Regions from separate parts of the Streptomyces sp. NPDC002734 genome, predicted to be linked through region 2. Evidence: riboswitches for the same ligand, from Rfam matches in the RefSeq annotation. Region 2 holds a riboswitch; the other holds the start of a gene.
What was found. A riboswitch is a leader RNA that binds a small molecule or an ion and turns the genes downstream of it on or off. The one in region 2 is predicted to bind S-adenosylmethionine.

Region 1: linked by a shared signal. The riboswitch ahead of thrC (threonine synthase) and the one ahead of ABT026_RS13570 (aminotransferase class V-fold PLP-dependent enzyme) in region 2 are both predicted to bind S-adenosylmethionine.

Annotation. Positions count from the first base shown of each region.
Region 1 covers NZ_JBEOVU010000005.1:108,870-113,278, forward strand. The annotation lists gene ABT026_RS06920 (alpha,alpha-trehalose-phosphate synthase (UDP-forming)) at 1-857, opposite strand, end outside; gene ABT026_RS06925 (glucosyl-3-phosphoglycerate synthase) at 963-1,907, opposite strand; SAM riboswitch class I at 2,129-2,266, shown strand; gene thrC (threonine synthase) at 2,285-3,586, shown strand; gene ABT026_RS06935 (MoaD/ThiS family protein) at 3,664-3,942, shown strand.
Region 2 covers NZ_JBEOVU010000012.1:135,912-140,320, reverse strand. The annotation lists gene qcrB (cytochrome bc1 complex cytochrome b subunit) at 1-1,011, shown strand, start outside; gene trpD (anthranilate phosphoribosyltransferase) at 1,201-2,265, shown strand; SAM riboswitch class IV at 2,362-2,478, shown strand; gene ABT026_RS13570 (aminotransferase class V-fold PLP-dependent enzyme) at 2,872-4,242, shown strand; gene ABT026_RS13565 (Lrp/AsnC family transcriptional regulator) at 4,380-4,409, opposite strand, start outside.

The sequences.
Region 1 (4,409 bases), on a different contig from region 2:
ATGTTCTTGGAGAGCTCGGTGCGGTCCACCCGCACGATCGTCCTCCGCGGGTTCCCGTCGGTGTCCTGGCCGATCTCGGTGCGCAGCTCCGCCACGCGCTGGTCGACGTCGGCCTGACGGGCCCGCTCGCGCAGGAAGTCGGCGTCGGCGCCGAGGCCGTGCACGCCGATCCGGGTGTCGCCGAGGCCGCCGACGACGGTGTCGCAGCAGGCGGTGAAGGCGTCGGCCCAGCGCTGGGTGAGGAAGCCCAGGCGGTCGGCGCCCAGCATGCCGCGCAGCACGGACTCCGCGACGTCGTCGGGCAGCAGCCGGAAGTACTCCGGCGGTGCCCAGGGCGTGTGCGAGAAGTGCCCGATGCGCAGGTCGGGGCGGAGCTCGCGGAGCATGCCGGGGGCCAGCGTCAGGTGGTAGTCCTGCACCAGCACCGCCGCGCCCTCGGCGGCCTCCTGGGCCAGCGCCTCGGCGAACGCCCGGTTGTACTCCTGGTAGGCGGCCCACTGCACCCGGAACTCGGTGTCGAACACCGGTTCGAGAGGGGTCTGGTAGAGCATGTGGTGCACGAACCAGAGCGTCGAGTTGGCGATGCCGTTGTACGCCGCGTGATGGGTCTCGGCGGAGATGTCGAGCATCTTCACGCCCGGCTCGCCCACCCCGCGCCGGACGGCCTCGCGGTCCCCTTCGCCCAGCGCCGAGCAGACCCACAGGGCGCCGGCGTCGGGGCCGATCGCGGAGAGCCCGGAGACCATCCCGCCACCGCCCCGCCGGGAGACCAGCGAGCCGTCCCCGGCGACCGAGTAGGAGACCGGGCCGCGGTTGGAGGCGACCAATACCTGTGCAGATCTTTCGGCGGAACCCATACGCGTCACCTAGCCCGGAGGAGAAAAATCCAAACGTGCGGCGATCACTCCGCGACGACGGCAGCGCCCCGCGCGAGGACGGGACGCTGCGCCGAACGGGTGGGATCAGGCCACTTCGCGTGAGCGGTACTCGACGATCTCCGCCATCGGCGGCCGCTCCAGGGTGTCCACCGCGTGGGTCCGCGGCGTGAAGCCCCTGTCGGTCCGGTCGAACTGCGTGATCAGCGGCCGGACCATCTGTCCGCGGGCCAGCCGCAGCTGGGCGGTGCGGTAGATCGTGGCGGCCATCCGGCCCAGGGCCTGGCTGTCCTGGTTGCGGTGCTTGCGGACGCCCACGTCGACCTGCGCGAGCGCGTCCAGGCCCACCGTGTGCAGCGAGTCGATCAGCATGGCCAGCTCGATGCCGTAGCCCACGGGGAACGGCAGCCGCTCGAGCAGCGACCGGCGGGCCGCGTACTCGCCGCCCAGCGGCTGCACGAATCCGGCCAGCTGGGGCCAGTGCAGGTTGATGAGCGGGCGGGCCATCAGCTCGGTGACCCGGCCGCCCTGACCGGGCTCGGCGCCCAGCGGGCGGTCGTACATGGCCTTGACCAGCGAGATGCCCGGATCGGTGAGCAACGGCCCCACCGTGCCGGTCACGAAGTCGGAGGAGAAGTCACGCAGGTCGGCGTCGACGAAGCAGACGATGTCGCCGCTGGTGGCCAGCAGCGAGCGCCACAGCACCTCGCCCTTGCCGCGGACGGCGGGGACCCGGGGCAGGATGCTGTCGCGGTGGACCACCTTGGCGCCCGCCGCGGCGGCCACCTCGGAGGTGCGGTCGGTGGAGGCGGAGTCGACGACCACCAGCTCGTCGACGAGCGGGACCTGCTCCACCAGGTCCCTGCGGATCGTGGAGACGATGTCACCGACGGTCGCCTCCTCGTTGAGCGCCGGCAGGACGACGGAGACGGTCGAGCCGCTCTGGCGCTTGGCGGCGAGTATCTGGTGCAGCGGGCGGTCGGTCACATGCCAGGAGCGTGTGCCCAGCCAGCCTTCGACTTCTTCCAGCACAGTCACCGGCTCCTTCACTGTCCCCGCCTGCCTTGCGGCGGGCGGTCCGTCTCGCGTTCCGGACGATCCTCTCAACTGTCCTGGCCTTCGGTTACAGTCTTGAACATCACCAGTGACCACCGCATGTCGGGGTCGGCGTCACTCGACTGGTAGATGCGAGTCCCCCTTGCGGGAGTGGCTCAAAACGCGCGACGCGAAACAACCGAACAACAACAGAAGAACGCTCATCCAGAGGGGCAGAGGGATACGGCCCGATGAAGCCCCGGCAACCCTCCAGCCGCGCCCGCTCACGCGAGGCCCCGGCTAGGGAAGGTGCCAAATCCGTCTCACGGCGAAGACGCCGCTGAGGAAGATGAGGAGAAAGGGCCTCGCCTCTCATGGCTGTACAGACTGTCACGACCGATTCCGCGTCCACGACGACCTCCGCCGCCTCTGTCGATCTCGGTCCGGCCACCGCGCTCTCCTGTCGCGAATGCGGCCACCGCGTCCCGCTCGGCCCCGTCTTCGCCTGCGAAGAGTGTTTCGGGCCCCTCGAGATCGCCTACGACTTCTCCTCCTACGAGGCCGGGGAACTGCGCCGTCGCATCGAGGCCGGTCCCGCCAACATCTGGCGCTACGCCCCGCTGCTGCCCGTGCCGGCCGACGTCGCCGACAAGCCCAACCTGAACCCGGGCTGGACCAAGCTGGTCAAGGCCGACAACCTGGCCCGCGAGCTCGGCGTCACCGGCGGCCTGTACGTCAAGGACGACTCCGGCAACCCGACGCACTCCTTCAAGGACCGCGTGGTCGCCCAGGCCCTCGAGGCCGCCCGCGCCTTCGGCTTCACCACCCTCTCCTGCTCCTCCACCGGCAACCTGGCCGGCGCGGTCGGCGCCGCCGCCGCCCGGGCCGGCTTCCGCTCGTGCGTGTTCATCCCGCACGACCTGGAGCAGGGCAAGGTCGTCATGGCCGCGGTCTACGGCGGCGAGCTGGTCGGCATCGACGGCAACTACGACGACGTGAACCGCTTCTGCTCCGAGCTGATCGGCGACCCGGCCGGCGAGGGCTGGGGCTTCGTCAACGTCAACCTGCGCCCGTACTACGGCGAGGGCTCCAAGACGCTGGCGTACGAGATCTGCGAGCAGCTCGGCTGGCGGCTGCCGGACCAGCTGGTGATCCCGATCGCCTCCGGCTCGCAGTTCACCAAGATCGACAAGGGCCTCAAGGAGCTCATCGCGCTCGGTCTGGTCGAGGACAAGCCGTACCGGCTGTTCGGCGCCCAGGCGAACGGCTGCTCGCCGGTCTCCGTCGCCTACAAGGCCGGCCACGACGTGGTCCGCCCGCAGAAGCCGGACACCATCGCCAAGTCGCTGGCCATCGGCAACCCGGCGGACGGCCCGTACGTCCTGGACATCGCCCGCCGCACCGGCGGCGCGGTGGAGGACGTCACGGACGAGGAGGTCGTGGCGGGCATCCGGCTGCTGGCCCGCACCGAGGGCATCTTCGCCGAGACGGCGGGCGGCGTGACGGTCGGCGTCACCCGCAAGCTGATCGAGAACGGTCTGCTGGACCCCACGCTCACCACGGTCGTCCTCAACACCGGCGACGGCCTCAAGACGCTGGACGCGGTGGCCGACCAGGGCCTCACCGCGACCATCCGTCCGAGCCTGGAGTCCTTCCGCGAGGCCGGCCTCGCCTGACGGCCGCCGCCGTCGCCACCCCGGGCCGCGGTCCGTCCGTCCCGTCACCCGCTCACCGTCATCGGAGGTCACCCCGCATGAGCGTCACCGTCCGCATCCCCACCATCCTCCGCACCTACACCGGCGGACAGGCCGAGGTGGACGCCGAGGGCGCCACCCTGGGCGAGGTCATCGCCGACCTGGAGAAGAACCACACCGGCATCGCCGCGCGCGTGCTCGACGACCAGGGCAAGCTGCGGCGCTTCGTCAACGTCTACGTGAACGACGACGACGTGCGGTTCGAGCAGGGTCTGGAGACTGCGACGCCCGCGGGCGGCAACGTCTCGATCATTCCCGCGGTGGCCGGCGGCGCCTGACGGCCACGCATTTTCCCGCCCGCCTTTCCGGTGCCGCGTTTCGGGTACCACCCCCGCGTGCCGCCTTTCCGCCTCCGGAAAGGCGGCACCGCCGTTTTCCCGCACCGCCGCTTTCACGCGCCGCCCTCTCCGGGTCGTACCGGCTCCATGCCGGCGTCACATTTCATCGACAAGCGGAAGCGGCGATTCTGCATGATTGGGCGCGGTACAGTTGGGGTATCCCGCGCCGAACTCGGGCCGGGCGCCGACGGGTTCCTGCCTCCCGCACGACAAGAAGCAGCCAAACTGCGCGGGTCTTTTGCGCGGTTCGCTCCTTCTGTCCGCCCCGACTTGCCCTGAATTCCGGCGAAATCTCAGCATATTCCTGGCTGCCCGTCTCCAGAATTGTCGTCGGAATGACCTGTTGCAGAGGGCAGTTGGACAGATACATTCGGCCGCGGTCGACGCGTTCCGGCGCACGCCCGTCG
Region 2 (4,409 bases):
GACATCATCGCCCGCTTCTACTCGATCCACATCCTGCTGCTGCCGGGCATCATGCTGGGCCTGATGGTGGCGCACCTGATCCTGGTCTTCTACCACAAGCACACCCAGTTCGCGGGTCCCGGCCGGACCGAGAAGAACGTCGTGGGCATGCCGCTCCTGCCGGTGTACATGGCGAAGGCCGGCGGCTTCTTCTTCCTGGTGTTCGGTGTGGTCGCGGTCATCTCCGCGATCGCCACGATCAACCCGATCTGGGCGATCGGCCCCTACCGGCCGGACCAGGTGTCCACCAACGCGCAGCCCGACTGGTACATGGGCTTCTCCGAGGGCCTGATCCGCATCATGCCGGGCTGGGAGATCAACTTCTGGGGCCACACGCTGGTCCTGGGCGTGTTCATCCCGCTGATGGTCTTCGGTCTGGTCCTGGTCGCGATCGCGGTCTACCCGTTCATCGAGTCCTGGATCACCGGCGACAAGCGTGAGCACCACATCCTGGACCGCCCGCGCAACGCCCCGACGCGCACCGCGTTCGGCGCCGCCTGGATCGCGCTGTACTTCGTGCTCCTCGTCGGCGGTGGCAACGACCTGTGGGCGACCCACTTCCACCTGTCGATCAACGCGATCACCTGGTTCGTCCGGATCGGCATGTTCGTGGTGCCGGTGCTGGTGTTCATCGCGACCAAGCGCATCTGCCTCGGCCTTCAGCGCCGGGACAAGGAGAAGGTGCTGCACGGCCGCGAGACCGGCATCATCAAGCGCCTGCCGCACGGTGAGTTCATCGAGGTGCACGAGCCCCTCTCGCAGGAGCAGCTGCACACCCTCACCGCGCACGAGCAGTACAAGCCGGCCGAGATCGGCCCGGCGGTCGACGAGAACGGCGTCGAGCGCAAGGTGAAGGCGTCGGAGAAGGTGCGCGCCAAGCTGAGCCGCGCGTACTACGGCGAGGGCAACCAGATCGAGAAGCCCACGCTGGAGGAGTTCAAGGAGATCGAGGCCGGCCACGGTCACCACTGAGTGACCGGGTCCGCCACCCCGGTCGCCGACTGATCAACTGATCGCCACGGCAGGAGCCCCGTCCGTCACCCGGACGGGGCTCTTCGCCGTTCCCGGGATCGATAGGGTGGGAAGCGCCCCGTGGACCGGGGCGCCACGTGAACCCGCGGCCCGGGCGGGCCGCCGGACCGAGACGATCAGGAGCGGCAGATGAGCGCTGTGACCCCCGCTGGAGGCGACAACGCGGCGGGCCGTTCCTGGCCGGCCGTCCTCAACGGTCTGCTGGAGGGCCGCGACCAGAGCGCCGAGGACACCTTCTGGGCGCTGGACCGCATCATGCGCGGCGAGGCCACCGACGCCCAGATCGCGGGCTTCGCGGTCGCACTGAGAGCCAAGGGCGAGACCGTCGAGGAGATCACCGGCCTGGTGCGGGCGATGTACGCCCACGCCCGGGTGATCGACGTGGCCGGCCCGGCCGTGGACATCGTGGGCACCGGCGGCGACGGCGCCAAGACCGTCAACATCTCCACCATGTCCGCGATCGTGGTGGCGGGCGCCGGGGTGAAGGTCGTCAAGCACGGCAACCGGGCGGCCTCCTCCGCCAGCGGAGCCTCCGACGTGCTGGAGAAGCTGGGCGTCAACCTGGAGCTGACCCCGCAGCGGGTGGCCGAGGTCGCCGAGGAGGCCGGCATCACCTTCTGCTTCGCGGTGAAGTTCCACCCGGCGCTGCGCCACGTGGCCCCCGCGCGCGGGCAGTTGGGGATCCGCACCACCTTCAACTTCCTCGGCCCGCTCACCAACCCGGCCCGCGTCAAGGCACAGGCCATCGGGGTGGCCGACCTGCGGATGGCGCCCATCATGGCGGGCGTCTTCGCCGAGGCGGGCAACAGCGCGCTGCTCTTCCGCGGCGAGGACGGCCTGGACGAGCTCACCGTCACCGGGCCCTCCCGGGTGTGGGTGGTGCGCGACGGGCAGGTCCGCGAGGAGCTCTTCGACCCCCGTGACGTGGGCGTCGAGTACTCCCCGATCGAGGCGCTGCGCGGCGGCGACCCGTCGCACAACGCGGACGTCGCCCGCCGCCTGCTGGCCGGCGAGCAGGGTCCGGTGCGCGACGCCGTCCTGCTGAACTCCGCGGCCGCGCTGGTCGCGCTGGAGCCGGGGGAGGGGACGCTCGCCGAGCAGATCCGGGCCGGCATGGACCGGGCCGCGCGCTCCCTCGACTCCGGCGCCGCCCGGCAGACCCTGGAGCGGTGGGTCATGGCCAGCAACGCCTGAGCCCAGCAGGGCGGTTGGGCACAGCTGTACGAGGCGCGGTCCGTATGCCGGACCGCGCCTCGCGTGCGTGGGCGCGCTGTGGCAGGATGCGGAGCAGGTCACGAGTGACAGCCATCAGGCCCCGGCCGGCTGTCCGGCAACCCTCCGTCCGTGGCGGGGTGCCCCGGGTGAGGACCAGGCCGTGGACAGCAAGGTCCATGGCAAGCGCGGACCTCTCGCGACGTCAGGGGTCCTGGTCGCCGAGGAGATACTCATGAGCCGACGAATGCGACGGGCCTGACCGCCCGGGGCGCTCCCCTTTTCACGCCGCCTTCCGCGGTGCGCCCCGTCGGGCAGGCCTTCGAGCCGCGTCCTTCCCCCTTTCCTTCCGTGTCCGCGCCCGTCGGCCCGTGCCGCCGCCGAGCCGGCCGGGACGCCGTCCACCGGCGACCCGGCTGCCGCTCGCGTGCCGCCGCCCGTCGGGGACCGCGCACTGGCTCACAGGAGTTCGTCGTGTCTGCTTCCACCGCCGTCCGCCCCGCCCGCCGCTCCGTCTCCGCCGCCCGCTCGGCGGCCGCCGTCCGTGCGGCCTCCGCCGGCGCCACGGCCTCCGGCTCCGCGGCCACCGTGACCGGGACCGCCACCGCCACCGCTTCCGCGAGCACCGGCGCCGCGACCGCCGCCGACGCCGCCGCCTGCGCCGCGCCCGCCGGTGAGCTCGCCGGGCTCCCCGAGCCGCTGCCGGTGCTGGGCCTGGACGTCACCGTCCCGCTGGCCGACGGCCGGCGCGTGCCGTACGTCGCGCTCGACCAGGCCGCCAGCGCCCCGGTGCTGCGGCAGGTGTGGGACGAGGTCGCCGAGTACGTGCCGTTCTACGGCAGCGTCCACCGCGGCGCGGGACACCTGTCCCAGCTGTCCACCGAGCTCTTCGAGGACGCCCGCGAGTGCGTCGCCCGGTTCCTCGACTGCCGTGAGGACGACCAGGTCGTCTTCACCCGCGCCACCACCGACTCCCTCAACCTGCTGGCCTCCGCCCTGCCGGACGGCTGCCGCGTCTACGTCTTCGAGACCGAGCACCACGCGGCGCTGCTGCCCTGGCGCGGCGCCCAGGTGACCTTCCTGGACGCCCCCGCGTCCCCCGCCGAGGCGGTGGCCCGGCTGGAGGAGGCGCTCGCCGCGCGCGAGGACGACGGCCCCGCGCTGGTCTGCGTGACCGGCGCGTCCAACGTCACCGGCGAGCTGTGGCCGGTGCGCGAACTCGCCGCCGCCGCGCACGCCCACGGCGCGCGCATCGTGCTGGACGCGGCCCAGCTGGCGCCGCACCGGCCGGTGTCGGTGCGCGAGCTGGACGTCGACTGGGTGGCCTTCTCCGGGCACAAGCTGTACGCCCCGTTCGGCGCGGGCGTGCTGGCCGGGCGGACCGACTGGCTGGACGCCGCCGAGCCCTACCTGGCGGGCGGCGGCGCCAGCCGCCGGGTGCTGCGGCGGGAGGACGGCGGCCTGGACGTCGAGTGGCACACGGGCCCGGCCCGCCACGAGGCCGGCTCGCCCAACGTGGTCGGCGTGCACGCCCTGGCCTCCGCCTGCCGGGCGCTCGCCGAGGCGGACCTCGCCGTGCTCACGGCCCGCGAGGAGGCCCTGCTCGGACGGCTCCGCGAGGGCCTGGCCGCCCTGCCCCGGGTGCGGGTGCTCTCGCTGTTCGGCGACGACGCGGCCCGGGTGGGCGTGGTGTCCTTCGTGGTGGACGGCCTCGACGGAGCCGGCCTCGCCGACCGGCTGGCCTCGTCCTACGGCATCGGCGTGCGCGCCGGGCTGTTCTGCGCCCACCCGCTGGTGCGCCGCCTCCTCGGGGAGGGTCCCGACGCGGCCGCCGAGTGCGGGACGGGCGGCGCCTCGCCGCTGGACGCCGTCCGGGCGAGCTTCGGCGTGGGCACGCCGGTCGAGCACGTGGACCGGCTGCTCGGCGCGCTGGCGGAGCTGACCGCCGAGACCCCCTGACGGCCGCCTCGCGCGGCGCGCGGCCGGGGCGGCCTGCCGGGGTCCGCTCGGGGGCGGGGCGTCCCGCCCCCGGGCCGCCGGGGGCGTCCGTCAGGTCCCGGTGGCGGTCTCGGCGCCGGTCCCGGTTCCGGCTGTGGTCAGGAGTCGAGGCCGATGGCGAACGCGGC